Regions from separate parts of the Halomonas sp. NyZ770 genome, predicted to be linked through region 1. Evidence: predicted binding sites of a transcription regulator. Region 1 holds the regulator's gene; each other region holds the start of a gene.
What was found. The regulator PhoB, encoded in region 1, activates phosphate uptake and scavenging genes when phosphate is short. The targets are predictions, from matches to a motif close to TGTCATANNNNTGTCANA.
Positions count from the first base shown of each region.

Region 2: a site for PhoB is predicted at 2,576-2,593, ahead of LG409_RS05545 (DUF6482 family protein). Genes of this name have one in related genera too.
Region 3: a site for PhoB is predicted at 4,407-4,424, ahead of LG409_RS16830 (PhoX family protein). Genes of this name have one in related genera too.

Region 1 is NZ_CP085143.1:3,908,526-3,916,327, forward strand. It holds gene pstA (phosphate ABC transporter permease PstA) at 1-701, shown strand, start outside; gene pstB (phosphate ABC transporter ATP-binding protein PstB) at 695-1,507, shown strand; gene phoU (phosphate signaling complex protein PhoU) at 1,538-2,263, shown strand; gene cysZ (sulfate transporter CysZ) at 2,334-3,080, shown strand; gene LG409_RS18070 (hypothetical protein) at 3,369-3,680, opposite strand; gene phoR (phosphate regulon sensor histidine kinase PhoR) at 4,008-5,303, opposite strand; gene phoB (phosphate regulon transcriptional regulator PhoB) at 5,306-5,995, opposite strand; gene ubiA (4-hydroxybenzoate octaprenyltransferase) at 6,092-6,982, opposite strand; gene LG409_RS18090 (chorismate--pyruvate lyase family protein) at 7,020-7,592, opposite strand; gene LG409_RS18095 (NAD(P)/FAD-dependent oxidoreductase) at 7,680-7,802, shown strand, end outside.
Region 2 is NZ_CP085143.1:1,168,231-1,176,032, forward strand. It holds gene rplI (50S ribosomal protein L9) at 14-460, shown strand; gene dnaB (replicative DNA helicase) at 696-2,084, shown strand; gene LG409_RS05540 (hypothetical protein) at 2,211-2,504, shown strand; gene LG409_RS05545 (DUF6482 family protein) at 2,645-2,947, shown strand; gene LG409_RS05550 (thiol-disulfide oxidoreductase DCC family protein) at 2,958-3,365, opposite strand; gene LG409_RS05555 (cryptochrome/photolyase family protein) at 3,362-4,945, opposite strand; gene hemH (ferrochelatase) at 5,064-6,149, shown strand; gene LG409_RS05565 (putative monovalent cation/H+ antiporter subunit A) at 6,349-7,802, shown strand, end outside.
Region 3 is NZ_CP085143.1:3,647,526-3,655,327, reverse strand. It holds gene LG409_RS16850 (IS1380 family transposase) at 1-1,223, shown strand, start outside; gene LG409_RS16845 (hypothetical protein) at 1,438-1,614, shown strand; gene LG409_RS16840 (sodium:solute symporter family protein) at 1,607-3,115, shown strand; gene LG409_RS16835 (leucyl aminopeptidase) at 3,245-4,276, shown strand; gene LG409_RS16830 (PhoX family protein) at 4,524-6,545, shown strand; gene LG409_RS16825 (5-oxoprolinase subunit C family protein) at 6,564-7,508, opposite strand; gene pxpB (5-oxoprolinase subunit PxpB) at 7,505-7,802, opposite strand, start outside.

The sequences.
Region 1 (7,802 bases):
CCCCCTTTGGCGTGCTGGCAGCCATTTACCTCAACGAAATTGCCCACCAGAACCGCCTGACCCATCTGGTGCGTATCGGGGTCCGTAACCTCGCTGGCGTGCCCTCCATCGTATATGGCGTGTTTGGGCTGGGGGTGTTCGTGTACGGCATCGGCGGTTCCATCGACAGCTGGTTCTTCGAAGACGAACTGCCATCACCGACCTTTGGTACCGGCGGGCTGCTGTGGGCATCGCTGACCCTGGCACTGCTGACCCTGCCAGTGGTGATCGTGGCCACGGAAGAGGGCCTGGCACGCATTCCCGATGCCCAACGTGAAGGGGCCGTGGCGCTGGGGGCGACCCGCCTGGAGATGCTCACGCGCATCGTGCTGCCCATGGCCATGCCCGCCATGCTGACCGGGGTGATTCTGGCCGTGGCGCGGGCCGCTGGCGAAGTGGCCCCGTTGATGCTGGTGGGCGTCGCCAAGCTGGCTCCGCAGATGCCCCTGGACGGCGAGTTTCCCTACCTGCACCTCGAACGCAAGTTCATGCACCTCGGCTATCATCTATTTGATACGGCCTTCCACGGTGAAGACGTACAGGCCGCGATCCCCCTGGTGTTTGCCACCGCGCTCCTGCTGGTGCTGATTGTGCTGGTGCTTAATCTAACTGCCATATTTCTGCGTCATTATCTGAGGCGTCAACGAGGAAACGAATGCTAGCGTTATCGTCCGCCAACACTGCTCAACCGCCGGTGACGCGCTTCTCAGCCGACGCCCGGTGCCTGAGCATCCACCAGTTCAACCTCGCTTATGCGGGGAAACCGGCGTTGCGTGACCTGACGCTCGACGTACCTCGTCACCGGGTGACCGCGTTCATCGGCCCCTCGGGCTGCGGAAAGTCCACGCTGCTACGGGCAATCAATCGGCTTCACGATTTGAACGAGTCCGTAACCCACGATGGCCATATCTACCTGGAAGAGCAGGACATTCATGCGCCACGCATGAACGTGACCGAACTCAGACGGCGGGTAGGGATGGTGTTTCAGACGCCCAACCCGTTCCCGATGTCGATCTACGAAAACGTGGCCTTTGGCCTGCGCCTGCAAGGGCGCCTGCCCAAACGCAAACGCGACGACATCATCGAGTGGGCGCTGACATCGGCCGCTCTGTGGGATGAGGTCAAGGACCGCCTGCACCGTTCGGCCTGGCAGCTCTCCGGCGGGCAACAGCAGCGCCTGGTGATTGCCCGGACGCTGGCCGTTCAGCCGGATGTCCTGCTGCTGGACGAGCCCGCCTCGGCCCTCGACCCTATTTCGACCCTCAAGATCGAGGAGTTGATACGCAACCTGAAGTCCCAGCTCACCCTGGTGCTGGTGACTCACAATATGCAGCAGGCCGCGCGGGTTTCCGACTACACGGCCTTTTTGCAAAACGGTGAACTGATCGAATATGGGCCCACGGATCAAGTGTTCACCAACCCGCGTCTACAACGCACCGAAAACTACATTACCGGCCGCATGACCTAGGCCCCATCGACGATACGTCAGGAGTGCTCAATGGATATCACGAGCGAGACACACAGCCAACACATCTCTCGCCAGTTCAATCAGGAGCTGGAAGAGCTGAAGACCCACCTGATGGCCATGGGCGGTCTGGTGGAAAAGCAGGTGCAGGATGCGGTGCACGCCCTGCTGGAGGGCGACAGCCGCCTGGCGGAAAAAGTGCGCGACAACGACCGTCAGGTCAACGACCTGCAGCTGCAAATCGACGACGAATGCACCCGGGTGCTGGCTCGCCGTCAGCCGGCGGCATCGGACCTGCGGCTGGTGCTGGCGGTCATCCGTGCCACCTCGGACCTGGAGCGAATCGGCGACGAAGCCAGCAAGATTGCCCGCAACGCGCTGTTGTTAAGTGAAAATAGCGGTGGCATTCGCGGTCTGGTAGAAGTTCGCCATATCAGCGAGCACGTGCGCAAGATGCTGCGTGACGCCTTGACCGCCTTCGCCCGCTTCGATACCGAGCTGGCCATGCAGGTCGTTCGCGAAGACGAATCGGTAGACGACGAGTACGGCAGCGCCATGCGCTCGCTGATGACCTTCATGATGGAAGACTCGCGCTCCATCAGTTCGGTGCTGAGCATCATGTGGGTACTGCGCGCCCTGGAACGGGTGGGCGACCACGCCAACAACCTGGCGGAATACGTGGTGTACCTGGTGAAAGGCCTGGATATTCGCCACAGCGATCCCAGTACCCTGGAACAGAAGGTCATGAAAAAATCTTGACCTGCCCGCCAAACCCTCCTGCAATACGCCCAGATAATCATCTGGGCGTTTTTTTAGGGAGTAATGTCGCGTGAATGCACTCAACGCGTTGGGTCAAGGCACCCGCCTGGTGTATCAGCCCGGGCTAAGGCGCTATGTCTTTCTACCCATTCTGGTCAATCTGCTCGTGTATACGGGTATGGTTTACGTGGTCTTCACACGCTTTTCGGGCTGGCTGGAGAGCAGCATGGCCATGGTGCCAGGCTGGCTGGAGTGGTTGTCGTGGCTCATCTGGCCGCTATTCTTCATCAGCTTGCTGGTGGTGATCTTTTTTAGCTTCACCCTGGTGACTCACCTGATCGCAGCGCCTTTCTATGGGTTTCTGGCGGCTCAGGTAGAGCGCCAGGCCACCGGGCGTGAGCCTCTGGATGACCGAGGGCTGGCCAAAACGGCGCTGGACGCCGTGGGTCGAGAGCTGGTCAAGCTGAGCTATATCCTGCCGCGCATGGCCGTGCTGTTCCTGTTCAGCTGGATTCCCGGCTTGAACGTCTTCGCGCCTCCCTTATGGGCGCTCTTTTCTGCCTGGGTCATGGCCATTACCTATCTGGATTACCCGATGGATAACAACAAAGTGTCGTTCAAGGACATGCGCAGCAGGCTTTCACGGCGCTGGTGGCCGAGCATGACATATGGCGGGCTGGTCATGCTCATCACCTGGATCCCCTTGGCCAACCTGTTCCTGATTCCAGGCGCCGTCGCAGGCGCAGTCCTCATGTGGGACCGCCACTATCGTGGCACACCGGACACGCGGGATAAGGCGGCAGGCTCGGCGCTCTGAATCAGAGCCACTCATCAAAGGGTCATCAAAGGGCCGCCCATATAGCAGGCACAAAAAATTAGACCCCGCTAGGCGGGGTCTCGACCACTCTTACTTGTGAACGATACTGACTGCTGGCTTCCTATCCGTTTGCGGGACTCCAACCTTGGAATTTACCCTGACCAGTGTCTTGACCGTTTTCTGATTCATCCGTGAATCGATGAGCATCCTTGCTATGGGACATCCTTGCCCCTTATTTGCTCAATCCTAAGCGTAAGAGTTTTTTTCAGCTTTGCAAAGAATTGTTACTTAGCTGCCGCTGTTTTCTTCAACTACGTCTTCTGGGGTGTACTCGGCACCACCACTCATGTTGGTGGAGTCCGGCTCATCCACGACGTCGGGGCCTTGTGTGCCGTGATCCGTCGTCAGGTCTTCGGTGTCATAGCTGCCGGGCTCGGCCGTGCCAGACTGTGTGTTCATGGGCTCATCTTCGACGGTTACATCCTGATTCTGGTCGATGGATGAGTGATCCGTGGTGTCTGCAAAAGCCAGTGGGCTTGCCATCAGGCCGAAAGAAACACCTAAAATACCAGCTTTCTTGAGTAGTTCCTTGGACATCATATTCCGCCTCCTCGATCGCTGTTGATACCGCATAGTTAAGGAAGAGTGACTTCATGTCTTACCAGTTCCTGCGGTAATCTTCCTTGCCTAGAATATTGCATACGTTGTGCCACGCATGCCAAAAAATAAAAAAATTATTTATTATCAATAATTTAAAAAAACAAGGATGGTATAAAGCATGGGCTCAGGGGGGCATGACCACCCCTTTGAAGTGGTTAAAAATGACACATGAGTGATGTGTGACCAGAGTTCTATGCCAATATGGCACACTTATACAGAGATTGTGCAGAAAGGGGATAAGGAGGAACGCAAAGCGACATCGAGCCCTCAAGCCGGGCCGCTGACTCGCTTGGCAGGGAAGACACAGCGAAAGGATGCCCCCTCGCCAGGATGTGACTCTACGTTGAGCTGTGCCTCGTGGCGCAGCAGCACGTGCTTCACGATGGCCAGGCCCAGACCCGTCCCTCCTGTTGCCGTACTGCGCCCTTTATCCACTCGATAGAAGCGCTCGGTCAGGCGGGGGATATGCACAGGATCAATGCCATCGCCATCGTCCTCGACCTCGATACACCCGCTGCCGTTGGCGGCCACCGACCAGCGCAGCGTGATCTGGCTGCCTTCCGGGGTATAGCGCACGGCATTGAAGGCCAGATTGGAAATGGCGCTGCGCAGCTCCTGCTCGCTGCCGATCAGCCCAGCGTCGCTCTCCAGAATGACCTGCACACTGTGCTGCTGCCTGGAGAGCGCCAGAGCGTCTCGGCGAATGCTGTCGAGCATGGGGCCTACGGCCAGCGTCTGGTGATCATCGCCTCCCTGGTCGATTTCCAGCCGTGACAGCAGCAGCAGGTCGTTGACCAGATTCTGCATCCGTCGCGTCTGCTCCTCCATCTGTACGATCCCTTTGCCCAGGCGGGGAGGCAACAGCTCCTTGAGGTCGCCGTAGGTTTCCAGATAGCCCGACAGCACGGTCAGCGGAGTGCGCAACTCATGGGAGACGTTGGCGACGAAGTCACGCCGCATCTGCTCCAGGCGATGCAAGCGCGTGATATCACGGGCCATGACCAGGCGCTCGTCATCGCCATACAGAGTGATCTGATACTGGAGGATACGCCGCTCGTCGATCGGCGAGGTCAGCGTCAGCGGCTCGCTGTAATCGCGGGCATTGAAGTAGCTGATGAAGCGAGGATCGCGCAGCAGGTTGGTGATGTGCTGGCCACGATCGTGGGCGGTTTGCAGCCCCAGCATGTCGGTGGCCGCGCTGTTCCACCACTCCAGGTCGCCGTGTCGGTCCAGCATCACCACGCTATCGCGCATGGCTTCGGAGGACTCCTGAATTCTCGCCAGCGTCGCCCGTAAACGGCTTTGGGTAATGCGCTGGCTTTTCTGGTAGCGATAGAGGCGGTCGAACAGCTCCCCCCACATGCCCTTGGCCGCCGGGGGCTCATCGTGGGGGTGAAGCGTCAGCCAAAGGAAGAGCGCCCGAAACTGGCGCAGATGATAGACCAGACAAAACAGCAGCCCCGCCGCCAGCCCGGCGCCAGGGTAATCCACCAGCCATCCCAGGCAGAGGCCCAACAGGGCCAGCCAGATGATGCGCCAGATCTCACGGCTCCACAGGCGCACGCTTACACTCGCGCAGAGAACCGGTACCCAGTACCGCGCACCGTTTGAATCAGATTTTGATGAGGCTCGCCCAGCGCTTTACGAAGACGACGAATATGCACGTCCACCGTGCGCTCTTCCACGTAGACGTTGCCACCCCATACCTGGTCAAGCAATTGGCTGCGCGTGTAGGCGCGCTCCTGATGGGTCATGAAAAACTGCAGCAGACGATACTCGGTAGGCCCCATTTCCAGCGCCTTGCCATGGGCGCTGACCCGGTGGCTCACAGGGTCCAACAGCAGGCCATTGATTTCGATGGGGTCTTCCACGCCACGCGGCGTGGCCCGGCGCAGCACGGCCTTCAGGCGGGCCACCAGCTCACGGGGGGAAAAGGGCTTGGTGATATAGTCGTCGGCACCCGCTTCCAGGCCCTGGATCTTGTTGTCCTCTTCGCCCTTGGCCGTCAGCATGATGATCGGCAGCTCGGCAGTGGCTTCTTCGCGCTTCAACCGACGGGCCAGCTCGATGCCGCTGGTGCCCGGCATCATCCAGTCCAGCAGCAGCAGGTCAGGCTGGTGGTCGACGACCATGGCGTGGGCATCCTGGGCGTTGTCCGCTTCAAGCACGCGATAGTCAGCCATTTCCAGCGCCACGGCGATCATTTCGCGGATAGGCGCCTCATCATCGACGATCAGTACGGTCTTGGCGGTCATTCCAGGGCCTCACGGTGCTCTATACAGGAAAGTTCAATGACATGTGTGTGACGATAACACCATGACTTGATGACAGTTCCATGACACACAATCAATTTAGCCCGCCATCGGCCACCAGCTCAAGGCAATACCTGCAAAGACCAGCAGACCCGACCAGTGGTTGTTCAGGAAGGCCTGAAAACAGCGGTCACGATCGCGCCCGACGATCAGCCACTGCTGGTACACGAACGTCGCCGCCATCCCCAGCAACCCCAGCCAGAAAAAGCCCCCCAGCCCGACGCGCAGCGCGACCCAGCTCAGCAGGGCCAGCACGCTTGCCTGCAGCAGCCCGATGATCAACCGGTCAGCACGGCCAAACAGCACGGCGGTCGACTTGATGCCGATTTTCAGATCATCGTCACGGTCGACCATGGCGTACTGGGTATCGTAGGCAACGGTCCACAGCAGGTTGGCACTGAACAGCAGCCAGGCTTCCAGAGGCACGTGGCCCAATACCGCGCCAAACGCCATGGGAATGGCCCAGGAAAAGGCCGCGCCCAGCACCACCTGCGGGAAGTGGGTGTAGCGCTTCATGAACGGATACACGAAAGCCAGCAGCACGCCGCCCACCGACAGCAGCACGGTGAACCAGTTGGTCAGCAGCACCAGAATGAAGGCAGCGGCGACCAGCGCCACGAACAGCAGCTGGGCTTCGGTTTCGCTGATGCGTCCCGTGGCCATGGGGCGCTGGCGAGTACGCTTGACGTGGCCATCCACATGGCGGTCGGCATAGTCGTTCACCACGCAGCCCGCAGCCCGCATCACGTAGACACCGGCAATGAAGATGATCAGCACGGAGCGGCCCGGCACCCCTTCTGCAGCCACCCACAGCGCCCAGAGCGTCGGCCACATGAGCAGCCAGGTACCAATGGGCCGATCCAGGCGCATCAGCTGAAGAAAGTCTGCCAGCCGGGCCCAACCCGTTGGCCGCAACAGAGAACGGTCCATGCTCATGCTTACCTCGTGAAAGAAACTCCAGGATAGCCTAGCGCGAGGGCAGGCTCAGCGCATCGGCCATGGTCGATAAAAAATACTCTTGAACCAGCAGCGACAGCCCCGCGTGCTGAAAGACCGAGCGACGCCCCCACTGGCTACGCCCCTTGGCGGGTGTACCCCACGCCGTGAAGCGCGGGCGCGACGCCGTGGCCTGTAACGGCCCGCGCACCAGGTCCGGCTGCTGAAACAACCAGCTGCCCAGCGAACGCTCGCCCAAGGCCCCCAGGCCTTTGCCCTGCAGCTGCTCCAGCGGTGCCACCGATCGCGCCACCACCCAGGGCGTGCCGTCGATGCACAGCGCCACCTCGCGTAGCCAGGCGTGGCGACGTGGAGCGATGCCCAGCGCCATGGCTTCGTCCTGAAACGGCAGGCCAATGGTCTGGCGCAGCAGGCGTACGCGGAACTGGCCCGGCGCTCCGGCCGCCATCAGGCGCGCCGTCAGGGAGTCGGTCGAGGCCACCCACTGCCACCAGGCCGCACTCATGGCAGGCCGCGCAGCGGCAACCGGCCGCCAGTGGGGGGGTAGCGAAAACGCAGGGCGTGGCAACTCAACGAGCGTCACCTGAGCCTCCAGAGCAGTCAATTGGAAAGACAGCTAGTGTAACATGATGGCTTGGCAGGCTTTTGTTCCTTACCCCCGGATAACGATATGCCCGATTCACACTTGAGCGAATCCCCACATGCCGAGCTGGTCATTGTCGGCACTGGCATGGCCGGTATTGGCCTGGCGCGAGCGCTGCGCCGCCAGGGAGATTCTCGCACCATCGCGCTG
Region 2 (7,802 bases), 1.3 Mb from region 1:
AGAGGTTTACGAGATGGAAGTCATTCTGCTCGACAAGATTGGTAAGCTGGGCGGCCTGGGTGACAAGGTCACTGTCAAGCCTGGTTATGGTCGTAACTACCTGGTGCCTTACGGCTTAGCCGTACCGGCCACCAAGGACAACATCGAAGCGTTCGAAGCGCAGCGTGCCGAGCTCGAAGCGCAAGCCGCTGAGCGTAAGGCAGAAGCCCAGGCGCGTGCCGAGCAACTCAACGACATCGAACTGTCGTTGGTGTCCAAGGCAGGCGACGAAGGCAAGCTGTTCGGCTCTATCGGTCCTCGTGACCTGGCCGACGCGATCTCCTCTGCGGGAATCGACGTCGCCAAGAGCGAAGTACGCATGCCGCAAGGCCCGATTCGTCAAACTGGTGAATACGACATCGACCTCCACCTGCATGCAGAAGTGGACGCCGTTGTACGCGTGGTCGTTGTCGCCGAGTAATCATACTCGCCAACGCTGACGCCTCAAAGGGCGCGGGTTCTCCCGCGCCCTTTGTCTTTTTAGGTACTTTGTCTTTATAGGTACTTTGTCTTTTTAGGCCCTGGGGCTCTTTTGGCAAGGGGCGACACAGCAGGCTTATAAAGCCCTCCCTTTACGTGGGGGCCAGTGGTGTTATCCGAGCCGCACGGCTAAGATAAGCGCCGTTGGCTATCGGGTAATTGTTAAGGAGCTCGCAATGCAGGACCAGCCTTCTGCTGATCAGGAAACGGCAGCGTTAAAACTGCCACCGCATTCATTGGAAGCGGAGCAGTCGGTGTTAGGCGGGCTCATGCTGGACAACCAGGCGTGGGACAACGTCTCCGAGCGTCTGGTGGCTGACGATTTTTACCGCTATGAACACCGGCTGGTGTTCAATGTGATGACGCATCTGGCCGAGTCGGGCCAGCCGCTGGACGTCGTGACCCTTTCCGAAGCGCTGGAAGCCCGCGACCAGCTGGATACGGTGGGCGGGCTGAGTTTCCTGGCCGAGCTGGCGCGCAACACGCCTTCGGCCAGCAACATACGCGCCTATGCCGATATCGTCCGTGAGCGTGCCACGCTGCGTAAGCTCATTCGGGCGGCCAACCAGATTGCCGAAGGGGCTTTTTCGCCTCAGGGCAGGCCCGCCGACGAGCTGCTCAACGAGGCCGAGCGGCTGGTGTTCCAGATTGCCGAAGAGCGGCCCAAGACCGGTGGCCCCATTGGCATGAGTGACCTGCTCACCAAGGCCGTGGATCGGATCGATGAGCTGTTCAACCTGAAAGGGGAAATGACCGGCCTTTCCACCGGCTTTCGTGATCTGGATGAGATGACTTCGGGCCTGCAGCCTTCCGATCTGGTCATCATTGCCGGGCGGCCCTCGATGGGCAAGACCACCTTCGCCATGAACCTGGTCGAGCATGCGGTCATTTCCAGTGACAAGCCGGTAATGGTGTTTTCCATGGAGATGCCCGCCGAATCGCTGATGCTGCGTGTGCTCTCGTCATTGGGACGTATCGATCAGACCCGCGTGCGTTCGGGTCAGTTGGAAGACGAAGATTGGCCGCGGCTGACCTCGGCGGTGAACCTGCTGAAAGACAAGCAGCTGTTCATCGATGACACGGCAGCCTTGTCACCCAATGAGATGCGCTCACGGCTACGTCGGGTGGTGCGTGAGCACGGCAATATCGCCTTGATCATGATCGACTATCTGCAGTTGATGCAGATTCCTGGCTTTAACGAAAACCGCACGGGCGAGATCTCGGAAATTTCGCGTTCGCTGAAAGGCCTGGCCAAGGAGTTCCAGTGCCCGGTGGTGGCGCTTTCCCAGCTGAACCGCTCGCTGGAGCAGCGTCCCAACAAGCGTCCAGTCATGTCGGACCTTCGCGAATCGGGCGCGATCGAGCAGGACGCAGACGTCATTGCCTTCGTGTATCGCGACGAAGTGTATAACCGCGATAACCCGGACAACCAGGGCCTGGCCGAGTTGATCATTGGTAAACAGCGTAATGGTCCCATCGGGACGGTACACATGGCCTTCATAGGCAAATACACGCGCTTCGAAGACCTGGCGCCGGATAGTTACGGTGAAGCCTTCGGCGATTGACTTGAGGCTGAGAGGGGAGCACGTATAATGCGCTCCCCGTTGGCTGAGTCGTCTGGGTAACCCTCACTGGAAGGGCGGGATGAGAAGCGTGGGTCAATCGCATTGGTAGATAGACAGGAGTAACGCATGGCAGGTGGTTTTAGGCGCGGTAACCGTAAGCGGCTTCCCAAGCTGGAAGGTCGGGGTGAGCTCCAGTCGTTAGAGCGTGAAGGTCCCTTCAAAGAGTGGTTGGGCATGCCCGATCTCTATCGCTACCACCTGGTAGTGGAAGGGGAGCAGTACAGCTACCAAACAGAAGATGCGGAATTACCTGTCACCATTGGCGACAAGGTCGTGTTCCGTTACAAGGAAACCAAAGGGGGCAACTGGATCGATCGCAACTCGCTTGGCAAGGCCATCGACCCCTCGGAATATCAGTAATACGACACACATCTTGACGTTTCGGTCAGGAACTCTTTTCTGTTATTGCCCTCTTAGGGGGATAGTGCCAAGGTAATACTATTGTCATGGGGCAAAGGCATGCTGTGCTCCATGGCGATGACCAATAACAGGAGGGAACCATGGAACTTAAAGAGCTTAAACAGTTCGTCGAACGTCATGACAATTTTGAAATCCGGGTAATCACGCATTCGGGCAGCCGTTTCTATCAGGTCGAGCTCGAAGACGTCGAGGGTGAGCGTCATATGCTGACCCAACGTGGCAAGCCTATGCTGTTTCGAGCGCTGGACGATGTGTACCTCGAACTCAAGCGGGCCGGTATCCACCGGGCTTACCTCGTTCAGCACGTGCCTCAGGATGAAGTCATTGGTCGCGACGCCCACTACAGCGCGCCGCTGACCTCGCGTATGCCGCTGGTATTCTGACGCCCAGGCATCACTGATTGCGCGAGCGTGACCCGCATTTTTCCCACCATTGGCCCAGCCGAATTCGGCGACGGGCAAAGAACCGATAGCCTGCATCCATGACGGCGCGCAGGCCAGGCAAGCAAGACAGTCTTACCAGCCGCCTGTAGCCCAACACGGCATACAGGGCCCGGCTGGCATCCATCCCGACATACCAATTTCCCTGCTGATCCTGAAGATGCAGTTGCCCCATCATGGCTTCGAAGCTGAGCCCCAATGCGCCGGGGTCGAAATCCTCGTGCTGAATATCGACCAGACGAATGCGCTGCTGGTGTCGGTGTTTGGCCAGCCAGGCCACTTCGACGCGACAAAAGGGGCAGTGTCCATCGTGGTAGAGCGTGACCGGTGGTTCGGCATGCAGCGTGGCGAAACGGCTCATGAGGAGCGCTCCTCGTGGGTGTATCCCTGGGTGTGAACGGCTTGCCCGTAATCGGCGGCAGTGGGGAGCGATGCCAGGAACTGCTCTGCCTGCTGGCGCATGGCGTCGCGTTTTTCCTCTTTCATGCGTGCCAGCGAGCCGTAGATCAGTTTCATGCGTGGATTCCGATTGAGCTGTTCGGCATGGGTCTCCAGAAAATGCCAGTAGAGACTGTTGAGCGGACAGGCCTTGGGGCCGGTGACCTGCTTGGGGGAGTAGCGACAGTGCTGGCAGTGGTCGGACATTTTGTCGATGTATTTGCCGGAAGCGCAGTAGGGCTTGGAGCCCATCAAGCCGCCGTCCGCGTGCAGCACCATACCCAAGGTGTTGGGTAGCTCGACCCACTCGCAGGCGTCGGCGTAAACGGCCAGGTACCAGTCGCACAGCGCCTCTGGCTTGACCCCGCAGAGCAGGGCGAAGTTGCCCGTGACCATCAGGCGCTGAATATGATGCGCGTAGCTGTGGTCGATGGTCATCTGGATGGCGCGTTGCAGGCAGCGCATGTCGGTCTTCGCATCCCAGTAGAAGGCGGGCAAGTCGCGCTGAAAACCCAGCTGGTTCTCACGTTTGTAATCCGGCATGCGCGTCCAGTAGAGGTCGCGCACGTACTCACGCCACCCGAGAATCTGCCGTATGAACCCTTCCACGGCGTTGATCGGTGCCTTGCCTGCCTGATATTGCGCAGCCGCTTCTTCGCATACTTCGAAGGGCGTGAGCAGGCCAATGTTCATGGCAGCAGAGAGGCGCGAGTGGTACAGGTAGGGTGACTGGTCGCTGATGGCATCCTGATAGCGGCCAAAGTCGGCCAGCCCGTGGGTGATGAAGTGCTTCAGGTCTACCAGTGCTTGACGTCGGGTGACCGGCAAGTTGAAGGTCTCGATCTCGCCCATGTGCTCGGGGAACCACTCGGCGGCATTGGCCAGCGCTTCCTGAGTGGTTTCATCCTGCCCGTGCATGGGCAGTTGGGGGAAGCTCAGCCCAGGCTGTAAGGGTTCTCTGTTATCGTGGTCGAAATTCCACTGTCCGCCCATGGGGGCGTCGCCTTCCATCAGTAGCCTGGTACGTTTACGCTGTTCCCGGTAGAAGTATTCGAGGCGGATTTGCTCACGCCCCTTGGCCCATTGGGCAAAGTCGTCTGGGGTGGTGAAGAAGCGGTCGTCTTCCAGGATTTTCCAGGGCAGTGAAGCGGCCTGACGCTGCTGCATGGCGTTCCACAGCCGCCACTCGCCGGGGCGCGTCACACGAATTTCATCGCACTGGTACTGTCTTGCCAGCCGCTCGGCTTCATCGATCAATGATTGGGTGTTATCCGCATCGTCCATGCGGCTGTAATGAACGTTGAAGCCTTGGTCGCGCAGTTGTTGGGCAAAATGTCGCATGGCGGCCAGAAAGAGGCCGATCTTGTGTATATGGTGAGGGACGTAGCGTGCTTCTTCAGCGACCTCACAGAACGCCACTACTGCGCCTTCAGGGGCCTGGCGAAGTGTCGGAAGCGACGGGCTAAGCTGGTCGCCCAGAATGAGTAGCAAAGGCTTGGACATGGGTTGGCCTACAGTTATACAAATTATGTTGATAGTATAACTTTATCCCGCGTCTTTGCTGAAAAGTGATAAGATTTAGACCATTGTGAATGATCGACAGCCCCCAGGAGTAAGTGAGATGGCCGACAGCGTTGTAAAGGATCAACCAGGTGAAGGGCGCTTGGCCCACGCGCCAAGCAGTCATCCTCCGGTTGCCCCCGCCAAGGTGGGCGTGGTGCTGGCCAATCTGGGGACTCCCGATGCGACTGACTACTGGTCCATGCGGCGCTATCTCAACGAATTCCTGTCGGATAAGCGGGTCGTGGACTATGCGGGTTGGAAATGGCAGCCGCTGCTGCAGCTCATCATTCTGACCAAGCGCCCCTTTACGTCGGGCCATGCCTACAAAAGCATCTGGAACACCGAAAAAGACGAGAGCCCGTTGCTGACCATTACCCGTGCACAAACGGAAAAGATGACCGCCCGGCTAAAAGCGCTGTATGGCGACAGTGTCGAGGTCGATTTCTGCATGCGCTATGGCAACCCTTCCACGGAAAGCGTGCTGAATCGCATGAAAGAGAAGGGCTGCGAACGCATCGTATTCTTCCCCCTCTACCCGCAGTACGGCTCGCCCACCACGGCTACTGCCAACGATCAGGCCTTTCGCACGCTGATGAAGATGAAGTGGCAGCCCTACCTGCGTACGGTGCCGGCCTACTTTGAACATCCGGCTTACATCCAGGCGCTGGCCAACTCGGTGCAAGAGGCGTACGACGGCTTTGAAAGCCGTCCCACCAAGCTCGTGGCCAGCTACCACGGTGTGCCGGAACGCTATCTGATGGAAGGCGACCCCTACCACTGCCAGTGCCAGAAAACCACGCGCTTGATGCGTGAGCGTCTGGGGTTGAGCAAGGAGGAGGTCGATACCGCCTTCCAGTCACAGTTTGGCCCGGAAAAGTGGGTAGGCCCGCAAACCGTGGACCATGTGGCCGAGCTGGCCAGGCAGGGCCACAAGCACATTGCCATTCTGTCACCTGCCTTCTCCTCCGACTGTGTGGAAACCCTCGAAGAGATCAAGGAGGAAATTCACGACAGCTTCATGGAGGCCGGTGGCGAGACGTTCAGCTATATTCCTTGCCTGAATGATCGCGATGACCATATCGATGCCCTGTTGGCCGTGGTCAACAATGAGCTGTTGGGCTGGTTGCCCGTGCCCGCTCAGTAAGATTTCTGCTCGCGCTGACGCCGCTTTGGCCACTGGCCGAGCGGCTTTTTTATGCCAGCGAGGTGGCTGGAGTTTTTCGAAGGGCTGGTATAAGGTTTGTGCATATAAAATCACATTTATTCAACGTTTAAGCGGCACATGTCGTACCATGCGCCGCTCACGGGAATAGTTTGCGCTTATTTTAGGGAGAGAACGCCGGATGCAATTTGCCGTTTTAATAGGCTTCGTGCTGGCAGCGTCGTCACCGCTGCTCAACCTCTGGTGTAGGGAACGAACCAGTTTGGTGCTTGCGCTGTTTCCAGCGCTGATGGCCGCGTGGCTGATTGGCCAAGCGCCGGTGGTGCTGACTGAAGGGCCGCAGCTGCTGGAGTGGGCGTGGGTGCCCTCGCTGGGGATCAGCCTGAGCTTTTTGCTGGATGGCCTGTCGCTGCTGTTTGGCCTGCTGATTTCCGTCATCGGTACTTGCGTACTGATCTATGCTGGCGGGTACTTGAAAGGCCATCCGGATATTGCCCGCTTCCATCTGGCGCTGGTGGCCTTCATGGCCTCCATGATGGGGCTGGTCATGGCCGATGGCCTGTTGACCCTGTTCGTGTTCTGGGAACTGACCAGTATCACCTCGTATCTGTTGATCGGCTTCAACCATAACGATATCGAGGCCAGAAAGTCGGCTCGCCAGGGCTTGTTCGTGACCGTTTCCGGTGGCCTTGCGCTGATGGCGGGACTGGTCCTGCTGGGTGTGGCCAGCGGCAGCTGGTCGCTGAGCGAGATTCTGCAGTCCGACGACAACCTGCGCGAGCATGCGCTCTATACGCCCATGTTGATCTGCCTGCTGCTCGGGGCGTTCACCAAGTCGGCGCAGTTCCCGTTTCATTTCTGGCTGCCGAATGCCATGGCGGCGCCAACGCCGGTCTCGGCTTACCTGCACTCGGCCACCATGGTCAAGGCGGGTATCTACCTGCTGGCGCGCCTGCAGCCCGAACTGGGCGGTACCGGCATGTGGGTGGGCATTCTCTCGGTGGTGGGTGCGACCACCATGCTGACGGGCGCCTTCCTGGCGATCCACCACACCAATATCAAGAAGCTGCTGGCCTACTCGACGATCATGGCGCTGGGCACCTTGACCATGCTGCTGGGCATTGGCTCCGACTATGCCATGACGGCGTTCGTCACCTTCCTGCTGGCGCACTCCATGTACAAAGGCGCGCTCTTCATGGTGGCGGGTATTCTGGACCATGAAACGGGTACCAAGGATGTCACGGCCATGGGGGGCTTGCGGAGAGCCATGCCCGTGACGGCGACGATTGCCTTCGTGGCGGCGCTGTCGTTGGCCGGGGTTCCACCGCTGTTCGGTTTCATTGGCAAGGAGCTGATGCTGGAGGCTGCCTTGGGCGCCGACAGCGTGCGTCTGATGCTGGTGCTGTTTGCGTTCTTCTCGGCCATTCTGACCATTGCCGTGGCGGCCATCATTGCGCTGCGCCCTTTCTTTGGCGCGCAGCATGCCACTCCCAAGGTCGCCCATGAAGCGCCGTTTAGCATGCTGTTGGGGCCTGCACTGCTGGCCTGCGGCTCGCTACTGCTGGGGCTGGCGCCCGCGCTGCTGGGGGTGGATGCACTGCTGACCGCTGCGGCCACTTCGGTAGTGGGCGATGC
Region 3 (7,802 bases), 260 kb from region 1:
ATCGTGACCCCGCACGTGTGCAACATAGTTTGTCCAGTCAGCTTCGTACTCTGCTGATTCAGCGTGCGCTGGGCTGGGACGATCTGAGTGATACGCAAACACTAGCAAACGACCCGGTTTTGCAGCTGGCCTGCAGCGATCAGCGCAGCACCACGCCACTAGAGCAGCCCCGTCCTTCGCAGCCAACCCTGTCGCGTCTTCTGAATCTGTTGGCCACAGATATCAACCAGTCTGCATTTCATGACGGTTTGCTCGACATGGCCATGTGGCGACTGTCTTCGATGCGCAGCGGCAAGCCATTGTCATCGATCACGTTGGATGTCGATGGCCTGCCCATTGAAACTTTTGGCCAACAAGTCAGAACGGGCTACAACAGCTATGTTGGTTATTCACACTACTCACCGCTGGTGGCTTCTATCGCTGAAACGGGCGACATGGTTGGCGGCCTGTTACGAGAGGGAAACAGCGGTTGTGCAGTACAAGCTGAGCACTGGATTCCCAAGCTGGTTGAACGGATTGGCAAGACAACCGGCACCAAGGTCAGAGTTCGTTTTGATGCGGGTTTTACTGGCAACCCAACACTTTCGGCACTGGATGACGCCAATATTGAATATGTTGGTCGATTGTCCAGCAATACCGTACTTGAGCGCGAAGCGGCACACTACCTCAAGCGCCCAGTGGGTCGGCCAACCCATCAACTACGCGAGTGGTGCCATGAGTTTTACTATCAGGCACAGTCTTGGGAGAAGCCGCGCCGCATTATTTTAGTGGTCTGCGAGCAACCGGATGATCTGTTTTTAAAACATTTTTTCCTAGTCACCAGCCTGGACTGGAAAGACTGGACACCGCATAAAATTCTGCAGCTGTACCGCAAACGCGGGAAAGCTGAGGGGCACATGGGCGAACTGAAAGACACGCTCAACGTTCACCTATCTTCTACCTGCCGTGGTGCGTCTACCGTGCAACAGGTGATGGGCCGCAATCAGGTCAGCCTGCTGCTGAGTCTCTACGCTTATCAGATGCTGCACAGTCTGCGAGCGCTGATGGAGCGCGTCACACAAAAGGGCTGGAGCATACGCAAAGTCCGCGAGCAGATCCTGAAAACAGCAGCGACCGTGGCCGTGCATGCGCGAAAAATAGCAGTTCATATCGGACAGTCTGGCGGCAAATGGTGGCCCAGTCTGCTTAAAAACTTGCCTCGACTGCATCAGGCTCAAACTTAAACCGAGGCACGCAACAAACAGGTTATCGGCTGAACGGCTGAGGTTTTATCTTGCCTAAATGATAAGAAAAGCTGTGAAAGAGTTGAAAGCAGGCACAAAACCTTTCTGTTTTTACGCTGACAAAGTAAATACACTACCGAAAATCGTACCCCCCAGCCCGAAAACGGTTAGAGGGTCATCAAGCTGCCGAAAATGAGTCACTTTGAGAGCTCTCATGAATAAGACGGGAGTATGGGCAGTTGTCTTGCTGAGCTATTTAGTGCCTTACACCTTTTTAAGCAATGTGGCGCTCTGGTACGGCAGCTTCCTGTTTTGGACCTTTGCAGGGTTGGTCGTCATTGCGCTGAATGTGTTTATCACTAAAGATTTTGAGGAGCATAGCAATGACTGAGTCACTCATCTGGTGGTCGATTGCTATCTACTTATTGATCGCAGTAGGCATTGCTATTCTCTCGCGCCAAGGGCCATCCGAAAGTATGTCGGGATACTTCTTGGGTAACCGACAAATGAACGGCTTTGTTTCAGCGCTAAGCTACAGTGCTACCACCTATAGTGCCTTTATGATGGTGGGCTTGGCGGGCCTTACCTATGCTGGTGGCGTTGGCGCACTGGGTTTTGAAATTATCTACTTTGCCGGTGTATCGCTGGTCGCTATTTTTGGGCCCAAGTTCTGGGCGGTGGGCAAGAAGTTTGGCTTTGTAACACCCAGCGAGATGTTAGGCCACCGTTACAACAGTAAGCATGTTGCCATGGCGGTCTCGATTGCCAGCTGTATCTTTCTGATTCCCTACTCGGCCGTTCAGCTCGCGGGTGTCGGTTATCTGTTGCAAGGTATTACTGATGGTGCGATTAACTTTACCACTGGTGTGGTGCTGGCGACCGTGATTGCTATCTTCTTCTCCTATATTGCGGGCATTCGCTCAGTCATGTGGACCGACTCCCTTCAGGCCATCATGATGATTGTCGCTTCAACGTTGGTAGCCTTCCTTGTTATTCAGGGTTTGGGTGGTTTCAGCGCACTTTTCAATACTTTGGCGACGGAGCATCCGCAGTCATTAACCGTGCCAGGCTCAGGGCTGTTCAGTTTCGTTACTTTCCTTGGGCTAACGATTCCCTGGTTCTTCTTTAGTATCTCCAACCCGCAAGTAAGTCAGCGCCTGTTTATGCCTTCCTCGCTGCGCTCAATGCGTCACATGCTGATTGGGTTCCTGGTGTTTGGCTTTATCTACACCATGGTATCTGTGCTGTGGGGTTTCTCCGCCCTAGCGGCCTTTCCCAGTTTGGAGCGTGCTGACTTAGCCACGCCAACACTGCTGGGTTCAGAGTTTGTACCGCCGGTGCTCGGGGTGATTGTGATGATCGGCATTATGGCCGCTGCTGTCTCCACCATCGATTCGATCATGTTGACCCTGGCCTCTATGGTTTCCCGTGATGTCTATGCCAACGTTAAACCGAATGTCAGTGAAAAGCGCCAGCTGTTGGTAGGGAAATTTGTGGTGCCGGTGATTGCGCTCATGGCACTGGCCTTTGCCGAGCTTCAGCTTGATCTCATTGCGGTGCTTTCAGTGGCTGCATCGTCAGGTTTGGTGGCGATGGTGCCCGCCATTATCGGTGCCTTTTATTGGAAGCGCGGTACGTCTGCCGGTGCACTAGCGAGTGTGGTCGGCACCAGTGCGTTCGTACTGTTGATGTATGCCACTGGCAACTCGTTACTAGGCTTACCCTCTGGCGTATGGGGCATTTTGGTCGCTAGTGGACTGTTTGTCGGCGTTAGCCTTGTGACCAAGCCTCATCAAGCTTCAACCGATGCTTTCTTGGCGGCTATCTCAGAAGAACTGGGCAAAAAACACCCTTCGACCACCGATCAGGTCGTTAAAGAGGCGGCAGTCTAGCGCCAAAGGCGTGTCTTGAAATTCCGGTTTACCCGACAACCAATAGAACGTTTGTGTTGCTTACGAGCAACCCCGCGCTCTTAGTGAGCACTTCCCAGCGAGTGTGCGCCTGGGAGGTTAGGAGATGTTATGGATCACGCAAGCTTTGCCGAAATTTGCCTTCACCAGCTGAAGATGTCCGGCGTACATGAAGGCGAAAAACTCGTCGTGCTGACCCAGGGCAGCGAACGCCTTGATTATGCGGATGCCTTTATGGCGGCGGGGCAGCGTTTAGGCGCCAATATGTACCATATGCGGTTACCTGCCCCGCTACCCACTGGTGGATGGGCCGTGGGATCAACAGGGCTTGCCAGTATGCCCGATGCGGTGGAAGCGCTTAAAAATTGTGACATGTTGATCGACTGTATTTTCTTGCTGTTCTCTCCCGAGCAGATGGCGATTCAAGCCGCAGGTACGCGCATACTGACGGCGGTTGAGCCGCCAGAACTGCTGGCCAGAATGTTGCCTACCAAAGAACTAAGGGAAAAGGTCGAACTGGCCGCCGCGCTGCTCGACAAAGCCAAAGTGATGCGCATCACCTCGCCTCATGGCACGGATGTCACCTACAAACTGAATACATATGAGACCGTTGCTGAATACGCCTGTACCGATGAACCTGGCCGCTGGGATCACTGGCCCTCTGGTTTTGTGTTTACCGGCGGTGATGACGATGGTGTTGATGGCACTATCGTGGTGGCACCGGGCGATATCCTGCTACCTCAAAACATATATGTCAGAGAACCAATAACCTACACCATTGAAAAGGGGTGGATTACCGATATCCGTGGTGGCCTAGATTCGGAGCTGGTGAAATCCTATATGGATAGCTTTAATGACCCGCGCGGCATGGGGATGAGCCACGTGGGCTGGGGCATGAACCCGAATGCCAAGTGGCACCGTATGGTGCCGGGCGAGTTCCCAGGCGGCATGGGGATGGAGCCGCGCAGTTTTTATGGCAACGTGATGTTCTCAACCGGCCCGAACAGCGAACTGGGCGGATCTAATGATACCGCTTGTCATCTGGATATTCCGATGCGCAACTGCTCGCTCTTTCTGGATGATGAGCCCGTCATCATTGATGGTGAGATCGTCGTAAAGGAGTTGCAGATGGCAAGAAGCTAGTTGAGTGTTCTAACGGCGAAAATACGGATCATAGCTCCTTACGTTGGGGGCTAAGGACTGACGAAACCCTGCTTTTATAGGGTTTCGTCGTTTCAGGTGCTATTCAGGCTTCGTCAAACCTTCACCCAACTGTCACGAGCATGACATGTTGCGCGCCGATGCTGCTGAGCAAGCCATATTGGCTGTTTCTCATATAAGCAAGCAAATGGGTACGCCAGCAGTGGGCCGCTCATCAGGGAGATGCATCATGACGAAGAAAACCGTGGCAGGCAGTGTCGATAGCGTAATGGCTCAAGGGGATGAGCCGCTCAGCAACCGTTCCAGCAATGCCTATTTTGGCGACATTCTGGAGCGGCGCTTGAGCCGCCGAGGCGTCCTCAAAGGGGGGCTGGCAACGGTGATCGCGGGCCTGATGGCGACCAAACTGCCGTTGACGCAAGCGCTGGCCGCTAATGCGGGCGCGGGTTCACCCACCATGGGATTCAACCCGGTAGGTATCAGCGCTGCCGATAACGTCGTGGTGCCTGAGGGCTATCGTGTGCAAAGCTTCATCCCCTGGGGGACGCCCATCACGGGTGACATGCCTGCGTTCAGCCTGGCGGCTTCCGGGGAAGAGCAGGCGCATCAGGTGGGCAGCCATCACGACGGCATGCACTTCTTTGCGCTGAACGGCAGCTCCACCGACGGTCTGCTGGTGCTCAACCATGAATACGTGGAACCACGCTTTTTGCATGCGGCGGCCAGTGGCCTGGCGCTGGACCGGGATGCCTTTCCTCAGCATGAAGATGGCAGCCGCGATGCCGATCAGGTGATCAAGGAGATGAATGCCCACGGCGTGAGTGTCGTGCGCGTTCGTGCCAATGAGCAAGGCGAGTGGGAAGTGGTGCAGGATGCCCTGAATCGCCGCATTACCGCCCAAACGCCCATGCAGCTCTCGGGCCCGGTGGCGGGCACGGAACACCTCGTTACCCAGTACAGCCCGGAAGGCCTGATGACGCGTGGCACCTTGAACAACTGTGCCCACGGGGTCACGCCCTGGAACACCTACCTGGCAGCCGAAGAGAACTGGGCGGGCTATTTTGCCAACACGGATACCGACATCGATCGTCGCCAGGCGCGCTACGGGATCGAAACCCGCGACACCGGTCGTTATCAGTGGCACCGTGCCGATCAGCAGAGCGATCAGTTCAGCCGCTTCGATGCCAGTAGCCGGGGAGCCAGCCCGGCAGACGACTTCCGTAACGAACCCCATGCGTTTGGCTGGATGGTCGAAATCGACCCGATGAACCCCGATTCCGTGCCGGTCAAGCGTACCCACCTGGGGCGCTTTGCCCATGAAGGCGTCATCTTTGCCCCTGCGGTGGAAGGGCAGCCCGTGGTGGCGTACTCCGGGGACGACTCCCGTTTCGAGTACATCTACAAGTTCGTTTCACGGCGCCCCTTCGACGCCGCGACGGCGGACGGCAGCCTGTTGGATGAAGGCACGCTTTATGTGGCCAAGTTCAACGATGATGGCAGCGGCGAGTGGTTGGCGCTGGCCCCCGGCCAGAACGGCCTGACGCCCGAGAATGGCTTTGCGGACCTGGCGGATATCCTGGTCAATACGCGCAGTGCCGCCGACCATGTGGGAGCCACCAAGATGGATCGCCCGGAGTGGGGCGCCGTCGACCCGCAAACCGGCGACGTCTACTTCACGCTGACCAACAATACGCGCCGCGCAGAGGGCGACGAGCACCCCGCCAACCCGCGCGCCAACAACAGCTTTGGCCATATCATCCGCTGGCAGGAAGAGGGCACTCACGCAGGCGAGCGCTTTGCCTGGGACCTGTTCGTGCTGGCAGGCGACCAGGACGATAGCCGCGACCTGGCGGGCAATGCGCTGGTAGAAGACAACATTTTTGCCAGCCCCGACGGCCTGTGGATCGATGCCGATCGCCGGGTATGGATACAGACCGACATCAGCGAATCCGAAATGAACACAGGTATTTACGAAGTCTTCGGTAACAACCAGATGCTGGTCGCCAACCCGGAAACCGGCGAGATCAAGCGCTTCCTGACCGGGCCTGTGGGCCAGGAAATCACCGGCGTGGTAACCACTCCAGACCAGCGCACCATGTTCGTCAACGTCCAGCACCCCGGCGCCACCACTACCGAAGAAGCCTTTGCCGAAGGCCGCTTCACCAGCCATTGGCCGGAGGGTGGTAGCGCCATCCCGCGTTCCGCCACGCTGGTCATTACCCGTGAAGATGGCGGCATTATCGGCGCGTGAGTAGTGCTCTCAACGCCCTCACAACCAGGCATCCAGCAGGCGGCGATACGCCGCCTGCGCCTGGGTTGCGCTGATAGGCTGCAAACGCACTTCTGTACCTGGCAGGCACTGTGCCAGCCGGGCGCAGGCCATGGACGTGAGGGCGCCCAAACGCGGGTAGCCCCCAATGGTTTGGCGGTCGTTCATCAGGATGATCGGCTGGCCATCGGGAGGAATCTGCACGGCCCCTAAAGGAATCCCTTCAGAGACGATGCCGCCCAGGCGGCTGTTCAGCGCTTTGCCGGTGAGCCGAATGCCCATGCGGTCGGCGCGCTGGTCGACCGTCCAGGGCTGGTTGAAGGCATCGAACAGGCTGCGCCCGGCAAAGTGGGCGGCCTGGGAGCCCAGGACCATATCGAGTCGTACCGTTTGCGGCGTGCTGGAAATCGCAGCCGTTGGCAGCTCAGCGTGGGCGGGCAGCGTGCGCACCGACGCCGAAATGCCTTTCCAGGTCAGCGTATCGCCCGCCTTGAGCGGCTGGCCATCTTCATGCAGCCCGCCTATCTGCTCTCGGGCGGTGCATGCTCGGCTGCCCAGCACAGCGGGTGCATCGAGCCCGCCAGGGAAGGCGAGATATGCGCGAAGGCCTTGTTTTGGCTGACGAAAAACCAGCGTCTGGCCCGCCTGCATCAGGAAGCTGGCGTTGGGGGCAAGGGGCTGGCCGTCCAGTGTGGTGGCCAGGTCGGCCCCGGTCAGGGCGAGGCGTACGTCGCGGTTGGCCACCAGGGTCAGGTTGCCTCCCATGACGATTTCCAGGGCAGCGCTATGCAGGGGATTGCCCAACAGCCAGTTGGCCCAGCGGAAGGCGATCCAGTCGGCGGCACCGCCCTGGGTAACGCCCAAGTGGCCAACGCCGAAGCGGCCTGCATCCTGAATCATCGCCAGCGGCCCGGCTTGCTTGACGGTCAACATGGGCTGGCTCATGGGCGCTCCTCCAGCGGGGTGGTGTCGCCGCCAGCCGCTTCGAACTCGGCTCTTGAGATCGCTTTGAAGCGCACTTTATCGCCGGGGCGCAGCAGCGGTTCGCCGCGTTTGGCGTGTTCGAACAGCGGCACGGCGGTTCTACCCAGAATGTTCCAGCCGCCCGGGGAAAGCAGCGGGTAGATGGCCGTTTGTCGGTCGGCAATGCCGACGCTGCCCGCCGCGACGCGGCGGCGAGGCGTTTTCAATCGTGGCGTGGCAATGGCCTCGTCCACCAGACCCATGAAGCCGTAGCCA